Regions from separate parts of the Actinomadura sp. 6N118 genome, predicted to be linked through region 3. Evidence: riboswitches for the same ligand, from Rfam matches in the RefSeq annotation. Region 3 holds a riboswitch; each other region holds the start of a gene.

Region 1 (4,140 bases), on a different contig from region 3:
GCGGTCTTGGCCGGAGCGGCGGGCAGCGTCTCGTCATGGAACGACCGTGCGGTGTCCGGGTCCAGCGAGAGGTCGAACTGGTCCTCCCAGCGGAACTCGAACCGGGCGTCCGACAACGCGTCGTCCCATGCCTGCGCGCCCGGATGGCCCTTGGCCAGGTCGGCCGCGTGCGCCGCGATCTTGTAGGCGATCACGCCCGCCTTGACGTCGTCGCGGTCCGGCAGGCCCAAGTGCTCCTTGGGCGTGACGTAGCAGAGCATCGCGGTGCCGTACCAGCCGATCATCGCGGCGCCGATGGCCGAGGTGATGTGGTCGTAGCCGGGCGCGATGTCGGTGGTCAGCGGGCCGAGCGTGTAGAACGGGGCCTCGTCGCACCACTCCTGCTGGCGGTCGACGTTCTCCTTGATCTTGTGCATCGGGATGTGGCCCGGGCCCTCGTTCATGACCTGGTTGTCGTACTCGGCCGCGATCTTGGTCAGCTCGCCCTGCGTGCGCAGCTCGGCGAACTGCGCCTCGTCGTTGGCGTCGTAGATGGAGCCGGGGCGCAGCCCGTCGCCGAGCGACCAGGTGATGTCGTACGCGGCGAAGATCTCGCAGAGCTCCCGGAAATTGCCGTAGAGGAAGTTCTCCTCGTGGTGGGCCAGGCACCAGGCCGCCATGATCGACCCGCCCCGCGACACGATGCCGGTCTTGCGGCGCGCCGTCATCGGCACGTACGAGAGCAGCACCCCGGCGTGGATCGTCATGTAGTCGACGCCCTGCTCGGCCTGCTCGATCACGGTGTCGCGGAACACCTCGAAGCTCAGCGCCGCCGCGTCGCCGCCGGCCTTCTCCAGAGCCTGGTAGAGCGGCACCGTGCCGACCGGGACGGGCGAGTTGCGCAGGATCCACTCCCGCGTGGTGTGGATGTCGCGGCCCGTCGAGAGATCCATGATGGTGTCGGCGCCCCAGCGGGTCGCCCACGTCATCTTCTCCACCTCGTCCTCGATGGACGACGCGACCGCCGAGTTGCCGATGTTGGCGTTGACCTTCACCAGGAAGTTCTTCCCGATGATCATCGGCTCGATCTCGGGGTGGTTGATGTTGGCGGGCAGCACGGCCCGGCCCGCCGCGAGCTCGTCCCGGACGAACTCCGGCGCGACGCCCTCGCGCAGCGCCACGTACTCCATCTCGGGGGTGATCTCCCCGCGCCGCGCGTACGCGCGTTGCGTCACCGGCGCTCCCGTCCCCTTGCGCGGCCTGCGCGCCGGGAAGGCCGCCTGGTCCCGCAAGGGATCTGTGGACTTGCGGCCGTCGTCCTCGGGGCGGGGGCCACGGCCTTCGTACTCGGCGGTGTCGCCGCGCTCGGCGATCCACTCGGCGCGAAGCGCGGGCAGGCCACGCCGCACGTCCGTCTCGTACGCGGCATCGGTGTACGGCCCGGAGGTGTCGTACAGCACCACGGTGTCGCCGTTGGTCAGCGGCACCTCGCGCATGGGCACCCGCAGGTCCGGGCGCGATCCCTGGAGATACGTCTTGCGGGCACGTGAAACAGCGGTGTCGTTCATGACGACTCGATCTCTCCCTACGCCGGCATTACCCGGTCAGGTTCCAGCGGTCAGCGGCCGTCTCAGCCGCTATCTCAGCCCGGTTCGCCGGGCCCCCGCGATCTGTCGTGCCCGACGTTAACCCGCCGTCCCCCCGTTGCCGCAACCACCGCCAGTGATGTATGGCCTGATCCGAACGGACCCGGCGGGATGCCGTGGGGAAGTTCCGTTACGGTATGGAACGTGGTGATCGTGCGCCGGTTGCGGCCGGAGGTGGTGGACGGCCTGATCGCGGCCGTTCTGGCGGGAGGCGCGCTCGCGGCGACGCTGAAGTGGCCTCAGGATCGGCCCTTGGACGCCGGGGGAGTGCTGCTGCTGATCGCCCTCCACGTGCCGCTGGTGTGGCGGCGGAGATGGCCGGGGGCGGTGCTGCTCGCCTTCACCGCGCTCGTGCTGCCCTTCCACGTGATCGGCTACCAGCATCACGCGATCGTGCCCGCCGAGGTGCTCGCGCTGGTCACCTACGCCTTTCTGGGCCGCAGGGTCAGGGCGGTCCTCACGACGGTGTGCGTGATCCTGACGATCTGCGCGGTCACGTTCGCGATGCGCGCGGGCGGGCGCAGCTTCCTGGAGCAGATCGGCGCGCTGGAAGCGATCCTCGCCGTGATCATCGGGATCCAGGCATGGCGGGTACAACGGTCACGGATGGCGGCGATCCTCGAACGGGCGGAGACCGCCGAGCGCACCCGTGAGGACGAGGCGCTGCGGCGCGTCGCCGAGGAACGCCTGCGCATCGCCCGCGACCTGCACGACCTGCTCGCACACACCATCACCGTGATCGGCGTGCAGGCCGGGGCGGCGGCGCACCAGGTGGCGGGCGACCGGCCACTGGACCGGGCGGAGCTGGCCGGGACGCTCAACTCCATCGCCGCGACCTGCCGGGACGCGCGCACGGAGGTGCGCGCCACGCTCCAGATCCTGCGGCGGGCCGACGCACCCGGGGTGCCGGGCGAGCTGGCGGCCGGGCTGGACGGCCTCGGCGAGCTCGTGAACGCGGCACGGGCCGCGGGCCTCGACGCCTGCCTGGTGGACGTGGGTGAAGGAGAGCCCGCCCCCGAGGTCGGGATCGTCGCGCACCGGATCGTGCAGGAGGCCCTGACCAACGTCATCAAGCACGCCGGGGCCCGCACGGTCGAGGTCCGCCTCGTCCGGGGGGAGGCCGAACTCCAGCTGACGGTGAACGATGACGGCCGCGGGCCGGGCGAGAGCGCCGGGGAAGGGGCCAGGGAGGGAGCCAGTGAGGGATTCGGCATCGTCGGCATGACCGAGCGGGCCCGCAGCGTCGGCGGGACGGTCGAGACCGGCCGTGGGCAGGACGGCGGCTTCGCCGTCACCGCCACCCTGCCGATGACCCCGCCGGACACCAACGAGCCCGTCACATCCAGCGGTACCTCTCGACTTCCTTGAGGTAGGCCCTGCGCTCCTCGTCGGACAGGAAGGCCGCCTCGAACGAGTTGGCCGCCAGCTGCCGGAGCTCCTCCAGGCCGATCATGAGCATGGGCTCGGCCTCCAGCGCGTCGTAGACGTCACCCACATAACCGCCGAAATAGGACGGGTCATCCGAGTTGACCGTCACCAGCATCCCGGAGTCCAGCATGTGCGGCAGGGGATGGTCGGCGAGGTGGTCCACGCAGCGCAGGCGCACGTTCGACAGCGGGCAGACGGTGAGCGGCACCTGCTCGCGGATCAGGCGCAGGAACAGCCGCTCGTCCTCCCTGCTCCGGATGCCGTGGTCGATCCGCTCGGCGCCGAGCACGTCCAGCGCCTCCCAGACGTACTCGGGCGGTCCCTCCTCGCCCGCGTGCGCGACGCGCCGCAGCCCGGCCTCCCGGGCGCGGTCGAAGACCTCCCGGAACTTCGACGGCGGGTGGCCGGCCTCCGCCGAGTCCAGCCCCACCCCGATGATCGGGTCCCCGAACCACGGCCGCGCGCTCTCGAACGTCGCCAGCGCCGATTCCACCGGCTCGTCGCGCAGGAAGCACATGATCAAGCGTGTGGTGACGCCGTGCCGGGCGGGCGCGGCCTCCAGCGCGCGGCCGAGACCGGCCACGACCACCTCGATCGGCACGCCGCGCGCCGTATGGGCCTGCGGATCGAAAAAGATCTCGGCGTGCCGGACGCCCTGCGCCGCGGCCCGCGCCAGGTAGGCGTCGGCCAGATCCTCGAAGTCCTGTTCGGTGCGCAGGACCACCATCAGCTTGTAGTAAAGGTTCAGGAACGACTGCAGATCGTCGAAGGCGTAGGCCTTCCTGAGCGCCGCCGCCGACCTGTACATCAGCGTGATCCCGTTCCGCGCGGCGAGGGAGAACGCGAGCTCGGGCTCGAGCGTTCCCTCAATGTGCAGATGGAGTTCCGCCTTGGGAATGGGCGTGGTCATCCGGGGCCTCCGGCGGCGAGGTACAACAGTGCCGCCATGGTAGAAGCCTGCCCGATCCGCCCCTCCGTGATCAGCTCCCGCACGGACGAGAGCGGCACCCACTCGATCCGTTCCGCCTCGACGTCGGTGGGCTCCCCGATCCGTACCGCCCCGTCCGCCCGGAAGATGTGATGAACA
Region 2 (4,140 bases), on a different contig from region 3:
GCAACGCCTACTCCGACGAGGTGCTGCACGCCGCCAAGATGTCCCCGTTCAAGATCGCCTCTTCGCTCACCGAAGAGGACATAGCGACCCTCCACGACACGATCGTCACCACGCTGCGCGACGCCGTGGAGCGCTCCCGCGGCCTGGAGGCACAGGATCTCAAGGGTGAGAAGAAGACCGGCCTGCGCGTGCACGGCCGTACGGGCGCGAAATGCCCTGTCTGCGGCGACACGATCCGGGAGGTCTCGTTCGCCGACTCCTCGCTGCAGTACTGCCCCACTTGCCAGACGGGCGGCAAACCCCTCGCCGACCGCCGCATGTCGCGGCTCCTCAAGTAGCCCCCCAGGGCAGGCAGCCCCAGGGCAGGTAGCCCCTAGGTCATGTAGTCCCCAGGTCGGGTCCAGGGATGGCGACGGGCCCCGGTCGCGCGCCGACCGGGGCCCGTCTCGAGCTGACAGAGTCCGAACGGGGTGGACTCGTCAGCCGTTCTTGGGAACGCCGCCGAAGAGCGGGGCGAGCTTCTCCCAGCGGGAGAGCTCACAACCGTCAGTGCGGGTGAACTTGGCGTCTACAGGCTTACCTTGCCATGTTCCCTTCACGGTGGCGATCTCGGGGCCACCAAAGATCTTCGTGCACATCTGGCCGGCGGGCGGGGGTTGGAAGGGATCCTTGGCCTTGGCGACGGCCGTGCAGGCTTGTCCCGCCTTGGGGTGATCACCTCCAGCGGGGTCGCAGGACAGCGTCCAGGTCTTGGCGGCGGCCTTGGCGGAGGCCTTCACCTGGACGGTCAGTGTGTCCTTGGGGGTGCCGGAGGAGCCCGAGGGCGAGACGGACGTCGTGGACGAGGATTCACCGGGGCTGCTCGTGGCCTTGTCTGAGCCGCAGGCCGCCATTGAGATGACCATGGCTAGGCCGGGCGTCGTGAAAAGGAGCGTCCGATACCGCATGGGTGATTCGACGCGGGTGGGTCTCGCGCGGTTCCATGGAGGCGTGATGATTTTCGGGGATGACGTCCCGGCCGTGGACGCGGCCGACGTACCGGAGGGCGCATACCTTCTCGATGTCCGTGAGCAGTACGAATGGGACGCCGGGCATGCGCCGGGGGCAGCGCACATTTCGATGGCCGAACTGAGTGACCGCGCCGGGGAGATTCCCCGCGACCAGGACGTGTACGTGATCTGCCGGTCCGGGATGCGGTCCGCGCAGGTGACCGTCGCGCTCAATCAGGCGGGCTGGCTGGCGAAGAACGTCGACGGGGGCATGAAGCGCTGGGCCGAGGCCGGGCGCCCGATGGAGGGCGGCGCGGACGGGCCGCCGCACGTGGCCTGATGTACGATTCGTCCCGTTCTATTCCAGTACCCCACCGCGGGAGCTCGGGCCGACCGGGCTGAGAGGGCGACACGTCCGTTCCGAACGGGCAGTTCCCAAAAGGGCACAGGCGTCACCGACCGCATGAACCTGTCCGGGTAATGCCGGCGTAGGGAGTGTGTGTCCCGATGACGTCTGTCGTAAAAGAACGCCCTCGTAACGAGGTTCCGTACACCCTCGACGAGCCCGCGCCCAAGGTCCTCAGCTTCTGGGACCAAGGTGCCTTCTGGGCCAACCTCGGGGTCAGCCTGTTCGCCTTCTCCGGCGCTTACACCGTGCTGGCCCCCGGGGCGGACGGCAAGCCGACGCTGTCCATCATGGCGGGCATCGTCGCGATGATCGTCGGCACCGCGATCGGCGGGCTGATGCTGGGCCTGTCCGCGGCGCCCGGCGCGATCACCGGCCAGCCGGCGATGGTGCTCCTGCGCGGGCTGTTCGGTGCGCGGCTGTCGTACGTGCCGACCGCGCTCAACATCGCCCAGCTCATCGGCTGGGGCACGTTCGAGCTGATCGTCATCGCCGACGCGGCGCGGGCGCTGTGGGACGGGGTGCCGCGCTGGACGTACGTGATCGCGGCAGGTGTGCTCACGACGGTCCTGACGATCTGGCCGCTCGGCTCGGTCCGGATGTTGCGCCGGTACGTGACCGCCGCGGTGATGATCGCGCTGGTGTACTTCTACGTCCAGCTGGTGCGGGAGCCGCTGCCCGATCTGACCGAGGGGTCATGGGGCGGGTTCTGGATCGGCGCCGACGCGGCGCTGGCCGTCTCGATCTCGTGGGTACCGGTGGCGGCCGACTACACCCGGCACGCGCGCACCGCCCGCGGCGCGTTCGGCGCGGCGGCCGTCGGCTACTCGGCGACCCAGATCATCGCCTACATCCTCGGCCTGCTGGCGCTGGCCCTGGTCGCGGGCGACTCCACCAAGGTCTTCGACCCGTTCCTGGGCGTGACGCTGGGCGTGCTCTTCTTCGCGGTCTTCGTGCTGCGCGAGGCCGACCAGTCGTTCGCCAATGTCTACTCCACCGCCGTCTCGATCCAGAACCTGGTGCCCCGCGCCGACCGGCGCGTCCTGTCGATCGCGCTCGGCGCGCTGATCACCGGCCTGGCCCTGCTGCTGAACATCGGCGACTATGCCAGCTTCCTGTCCCTGATCGGCTCGGTGTTCGTGCCCATGCTCGGCGTGCTGGCGGTGGACTTTTTCCTGGGTCAGGGCAGGCGTTCATGGGCGAAGCCCACCTGGTCGCCGCGCGGGGGGCGTGGGGAGTCGTCTCCTCTCAAGGAGCAGAGCCGGCGTTCAGGGGCGAAGACCTCTTCCTCGGCGGGCGGGGGGCGTGGGGGGTCGTCCTCCCGCGAAGAGCAGGGCCGGTGGGACACGTCGGTCTCGGCGCCGTCTCGCTGGGGGATGATCGGTGCCTGGGCGGTCGGGTTCGTCACGTACCAGCTGATCAATCCGGGCACGGTGAGCTGGTGGGCGGGCTTCTGGCACGACGTGCAGGAGGCGATCGGCTTCAGCACGCAGAGCTGGATGAGCGCCTCGCTGCTGTCGTTCCTGGTCGCCGGTCTGGCCGCGTTCCTGATCGGGCGGGTCGCGCGGGGCGGGGGCGGCCGGGCGGCCGGGCGTTCCGAAGGCAAGATCGACTCTTCGGCCGCCTGAACGGGTGGCGGACGCGCTGGACGACGAAGGTTTGCGGGCAAAGTCCCCGTCAGGTGGAAACGTTTCGGCGGTGGTTGTCCGGCGCCAGTGCAAGATCCGGTGGCACGATACAGACGTGCAGCTTTCGGTCCACGATCCGATCCTCCGTGCGGTCATCGAGTGCGCGGCCGATGCGATCGTGGCCGTGGACCACTCGTTCCGGGTCACGGTGTGGAACCCGGCCGCCGAGCGGATGTTCGGCTGGCGAGCCCAAGAGGTGCTCGGCAAGGTGCCGCCGATCGTGCCGGACGAGCTCAAGGCCGAGCACAACGCCGTCCAGGAACGGCTGCTGACGCGGCGGGCGGGTGAGGGCGACAGCGGCCAGATCTCGATCGCCACCCGCCGGTTCCACCGCGACGGCCGCCTCATCGACGTCCGTATCGACACCAGTGCCCTGCAAGACCGCGACGGCACGCTCCTCGGCTGGGTCGGCGTCTACCACCCGGTCGAGGAGGACGAGGTCGCGCAGCACCATATGGCTGAACGCGCACGCCTCGTCCGGCGGCTGAACGACATCGTCGCCGACCTCAACGCCGAGCTCGATCTGGACGTGGTGCTCGACCGGATCACCGCGGCGCTGATCGAGCTGACCGGCGCCGACGCGGGCGGCTTCGTCCGGATCGACGGCGAGCGGCTGCGCCTGGTGAGCATGTACGGGCTGCCCGACCACATGCGCGGCGCCACGGCCGACCTGCGCTCCAGCCTGGTCGGCGAGCTGCTCCGGTCCGGCAAGACCGTGATGCTGGCCACCGGCGAACGCCGGCTCGGTGACCTCGTCTGGTCCGAGCTGCCCGGCCTGCACACGATCGCGCTGGGCCTCTCGTTCCTGCAGAACAAGCCGTACGGGGCGCTGTACGCGCTCTTCTCCGGCCGCAAGATCGGCCACACCGAGCTGGAGCTGCTGGAACTGCTCGCCGGGCACGCCGGCGTGGCGGTCGGCAACGCGGTGGCCTACGCCGAGGTCGTGCGCCAGCGTGCCCACGAGCGCGCGGTCATCGACTCCAGCGCGGACGGCATCGCCGTGCTCGACCGCGACGGCACCGTACGCCAGTGGAACCCGGCCGCCCACGCCCTCACC
Region 3 (4,140 bases):
GGCCCCGGTGCCTCGCGGCCGGGCTTGGTCGGGGTCGGCCATACCGGCCCGGCACAGAAGTAGTCGACGCCCGGCTCCGTGGCGGCGGCCGTGGCCTGCTCATCGGAGTGGGTGGAACGGCCGATCAGGATGTCCTCGCCCACCATGGCGCGGGCCGCCGGGACGGGCAGGTCGTCCTGGCCTAGGTGCAGCACGTCGGCGTGCACGGTATGCGCGATGTCAGCGCGGTCGTTGACGGCCAGCAGGGCGCCGTGCCGTTCGCAAGCGGCCCGGAACACCCGCAAGTATCCGATCTCCTGCCGCGCCTCCATGCCCTTCTGGCGGAGCTGGACGATGTCCACGCCGTTCGCGAGGACGGCGTCGAGGAACTCCGGCAGATCCCCCTGCCGCTCCCGGGCGTCCATGCAGAGGTAGAGGCGCGCGCGGCTCAGCCGGGCTCGCAATGCGACCGCGCGATCGGAGAGCAGGTGCCTGGACACGGTGCGGGCCGGTTCCTTTCCGGGACGTGGACGCGGGGCCACGCGGACGTCTCCCGCGTGACCCCGCAATCTTGTCACGTCAGACTTCTTCCATGTTTTTAGGACATTTCGGGCGAACGGCGGTCGCGTCCTCGCCAGAGCCCGTCAGAACGCGAGCGCCTGAGCGCGTCTGCGCACCTCGGTGCCCCGGTTCTCGCTGAGCGCCTCGACCGGGGTGCCCGGCAGCGTGTCGTCCGCGGTGAACAACCACCGCAGCGTCGCCACGTCGTCGAAGCCGGCGTCGGAGAGCAACGTCAGCGTGCCGGACAGACCCTTGATGACCTGGCCGTCCTTGATGAACGCCGCGGGGATCGCAGGGCTCCCCTCCCGCCTCACGGCCAGGAGCCTGCGTTCGCTGAGGAGCTGCTTGGTGCGGTTGACCTTGATGCCGAGGCGATCGGTCGCCTCCACGAGGGTGAGCCACTCGCCCACGAGGGCATCGGTCTGGGGATCGAGAGCGTTGTCGACGGTTGCGTGCATCTGCGTCACGCCACCTGCCTACCACGCACGCCGATCCGTCAAACCATCAGACTTTCACCGCCTGGCGAACGGGCACGTCGGGGTCGGCGACGGCCCCGGAGTCGACCGGCGTCCCGGCCGCGATGATCCGCCGGGCCTGTACCAGGTCACGCGGCCTGTCCACGGTCAGGATCGCGTCCAGGCGGTCGCCGGTGAGCCAGCACACGGCCCACTTGTCCGCCGCCGGATCACCTCGGAAGACCATGCGTTCGGCCACCGGGTGGTACCCCGCGTACTGCACCATCTTGCCGAACTGCTCAGACCAGAAGTACGGCGCCGCGTCGTAGCCCGCCTCCTGCCCGAGCAAGCTCGCGGCGGCGACTTCGGGGGCGTTGAGGGCCGTGTCCCAGTGCTCGACGAGCAGTCTCCGGCCGTACCGTCGCGACCACCAGGCGGCACAGTCGCCGACCGCGACGATCTCGGGACGGGCGGTGCGCAGGGACGCGTCCGTGACGACCCCGCCCTCGATCTCCAGCCCGGAACCCGCCAGCCAGCCCACCTCGGGCCGGACGCCGACGCCCACGACGACCTCGTCGGCCGCCACATGATCGCCGTCGGCCAGGAGGAGCCCTCCGTGCTCGATGGCCGCCACCTTGACGCCGGTGCGGAGGTCGATCCCCGCCTCGGCGTACCAGCGCGCGGTCAGGCCGCCCACCTCCGGGCCGACCGCGTTCGCCAGCGGCGTGTCCGCGGCCTCTACCACGGTGACCTCGCAGCCCTTCTTCGCGGCGGTGGTCGCGACCTCGGCGCCGATCCAGCCCGCACCGACGATGACGACGCGGGCGCCCGGGGTCAGTCCGGCGCGCAGGCGGCGGGAGTCGTCGAGGGTGCGCAGCACATGCTGGGGTCCGTCGCCGGGCAAGGTGATCGGGGTCGCGCCGGTGGCGATGACGAGCCCGTCGAACGGCAGGTCGCCCGCGGTGGTCTCCACGGTCCCGCCGCGTCCGGCGTCCAGCCGCAGCGCCGTGGCCCGCTCGCCGAGCAGCAACTCGCAGCGGAGCCCGTCCCAGTCGGCGTCGACGGTGGTGTCGTCGACGTCCCCGGCGAGGACGGCCTTCGACAGTGGAGGCCGGTCGTACGGCTTGTGCCGTTCGGCTGAGATGAGGGTCAGCTCGCCCTCGTACCCCTTGCTCCGCAGGGCCTCCACGGCCCGAACGCCTGCCAGCCCGCCGCCTGCGACGATCACCCTGTCCATGAAGGCAAACCTTAGTCGGCGCACCACGAGGGCAAATGGACGGGTGTCCAGACATATGCGTACATGCAGGAAGACGTACCCTGGAAGGGATCGCGGGAGTCCGGTTCGACCGGGCTGAGAGGGTGGCTGAGGCCGGTGGCGAGACACCGGCCGCATGGGCCGCCGACCGCCAGGACCTGATCCGGATCATGCCGGCGAAGGGAGCGCGAATGGATGTTGTGATCATTGGTGCCGGGGTCATCGGCCTGGCCACCGCGTGGCGTGCCGCCGCCCGCGGCGCCGCCGTCACCCTGGTCGACCCCGACCCGGCGAGCGGATCCTCCTCCGTCGCCGCCGGGATGCTGACACCCGTCAGCGAGCTCACCTACGGCGAGGAACCGCTGCTGCGCCTCGGGCTGGCCTCCAGGGAACGGTACGCGGCGTTCGTCGCCGAACTGGAGGAGCAGACGGGCCACGACACCGGCTATCGCACCGACGGCATCCTCGAGGTGGCCTTCGACTCCGACGATCTCGGCTACCTCGACGATCTGCGGCGTTTCCAGGAGTCGCTCGGCATCCCCATCGAAGCGCTCACCGGCCGCGAGTGCCGCAAGGCCGAGCCGATGCTCGCGCCGGGCGTGCGCGGCGGGCTGCTGGCGCCCGCAGACGGCTCGATCGACCCGCGGCGTCTCACTCCGGCCCTGCGCGCCGCAGGCGAGAAGCTGGGCGTACGGCTCGTACGGCAGCGCGCCACCAGTGTCCTCGTCGAGAACGACACGGCCGTAGGCGTGCGCCTGGAGGACGGCTCGGAGGTCCGGGCCGCCAAGGTGCTGCTGGCCGCCGGGCCGTGGTCGGGCGACATCGAGGGCCTGCCCGCCGGGATCGTTCCAGCCGTACGGCCGGTCAAGGGGCAGGTGATCCGGCTCCGCACCCGCGTGCCGTTCCTGCGGCGTTCCACCCGCGGCCTGGTCAAGGGCTCGTCGATCTACCTCGTGCCGCGCGCGGACGGGGAGATCGTGATCGGCGCCACCCAGGAGGAGATGGGCTTCGACACCCGCGTCACCGCCGGCGGCCTGTGGGAGCTGCTCCGCGACGCCCGCGAGCTGCTGCCCGGCATCACCGAGCTGGAGTTCGCCGAGGTCACCGCCGGCCTGCGGCCCGGCTCGCCGGACAACGCCCCGGTGATGGGCCCGACCGCGCTGCCCGGCTTCTTCGTCGGCACCGGTCACTTCCGCAACGGAATCCTGCTCACCCCGGTCAGCGCCGACATCCTCACCGAAGTGCTGCTGGACGGCACGGTGCCGGACGTCGGCACGCCGTTCACTCCGGATCGTTTCGAGGTGGTCCCATCGTGAAGGTCATCGTCAACGGCGAGGCGCGCGAGCTGCCGGAGGGCGCAAGCGTCGCCGAGGTGGTCGCCACCGTCACCACGGCCGCGTCCGGGGTGGCCGCGGCGCTCAACGACGAGGTCGTCCGCCGGTCCGAGTGGGACGCGACGACGGTACGGGACGCGGATCGGCTTGAGGTGCTGACCGCCGTGCAGGGAGGTTGACATGAGCGGAACCGCAGTGAACGAGAGCGACCGGTTGGTCATCGGGGGCGCGGAGTTCGGCTCCCGCCTGATCATGGGGACCGGCGGGGCGCCGAGCATGCACGTGCTCCGGGAGGCGCTCACGGCGTCCGGCACGGAGCTCACCACGGTCGCGATGCGCCGGGTCGACCCGGCGGCGCGCGGGTCGGTGCTGGACGTGCTGCGCGAGTGCGGCATCACGGTGCTGCCCAACACCGCCGGATGCTTCACGGCGGGCGAGGCCGTGCTCACCGCCAAGCTGGCCCGCGAGGCGCTGGAGACCGATCTGGTCAAGCTGGAGGTCATCGCGGACGAGCACACCCTCCTCCCCGACCCGATCGAGCTGGTCGAGGCCGCCG

What was found. Region 3 has a riboswitch for thiamine pyrophosphate ahead of thiO (glycine oxidase ThiO). Riboswitches for the same ligand answer to the same signal wherever they lie in the genome.
Region 1: another riboswitch for thiamine pyrophosphate. It lies ahead of thiC (phosphomethylpyrimidine synthase ThiC); the one in region 3 lies ahead of thiO (glycine oxidase ThiO).
Region 2: another riboswitch for thiamine pyrophosphate. It lies ahead of ACH34W_RS22825 (purine-cytosine permease family protein); the one in region 3 lies ahead of thiO (glycine oxidase ThiO).

Annotation. Positions count from the first base shown of each region.
Region 1 is NZ_JBIRAZ010000013.1:206,760-210,899, forward strand. Features, by position in the region: gene thiC (phosphomethylpyrimidine synthase ThiC) at 1-1,547, opposite strand, end outside; TPP riboswitch at 1,543-1,656, opposite strand; gene ACH34W_RS31560 (sensor histidine kinase) at 1,770-2,993, shown strand; gene ACH34W_RS31565 (adenosine deaminase) at 2,962-3,963, opposite strand; gene ACH34W_RS31570 (NUDIX domain-containing protein) at 3,960-4,140, opposite strand, start outside.
Region 2 is NZ_JBIRAZ010000008.1:289,015-293,154, reverse strand. Features, by position in the region: gene ACH34W_RS22840 (Fpg/Nei family DNA glycosylase) at 1-338, shown strand, start outside; gene ACH34W_RS22835 (SSI family serine proteinase inhibitor) at 480-893, opposite strand; gene ACH34W_RS22830 (rhodanese-like domain-containing protein) at 997-1,329, shown strand; TPP riboswitch at 1,356-1,502, shown strand; gene ACH34W_RS22825 (purine-cytosine permease family protein) at 1,497-3,023, shown strand; gene ACH34W_RS22820 (PAS domain S-box protein) at 3,139-4,140, shown strand, end outside.
Region 3 is NZ_JBIRAZ010000002.1:502,405-506,544, reverse strand. Features, by position in the region: gene thiE (thiamine phosphate synthase) at 1-479, opposite strand, end outside; gene ACH34W_RS06180 (Rv2175c family DNA-binding protein) at 624-998, opposite strand; gene ACH34W_RS06175 (NAD(P)/FAD-dependent oxidoreductase) at 1,045-2,232, opposite strand; TPP riboswitch at 2,315-2,452, shown strand; gene thiO (glycine oxidase ThiO) at 2,442-3,566, shown strand; gene thiS (sulfur carrier protein ThiS) at 3,563-3,763, shown strand; gene ACH34W_RS06160 (thiazole synthase) at 3,765-4,140, shown strand, end outside.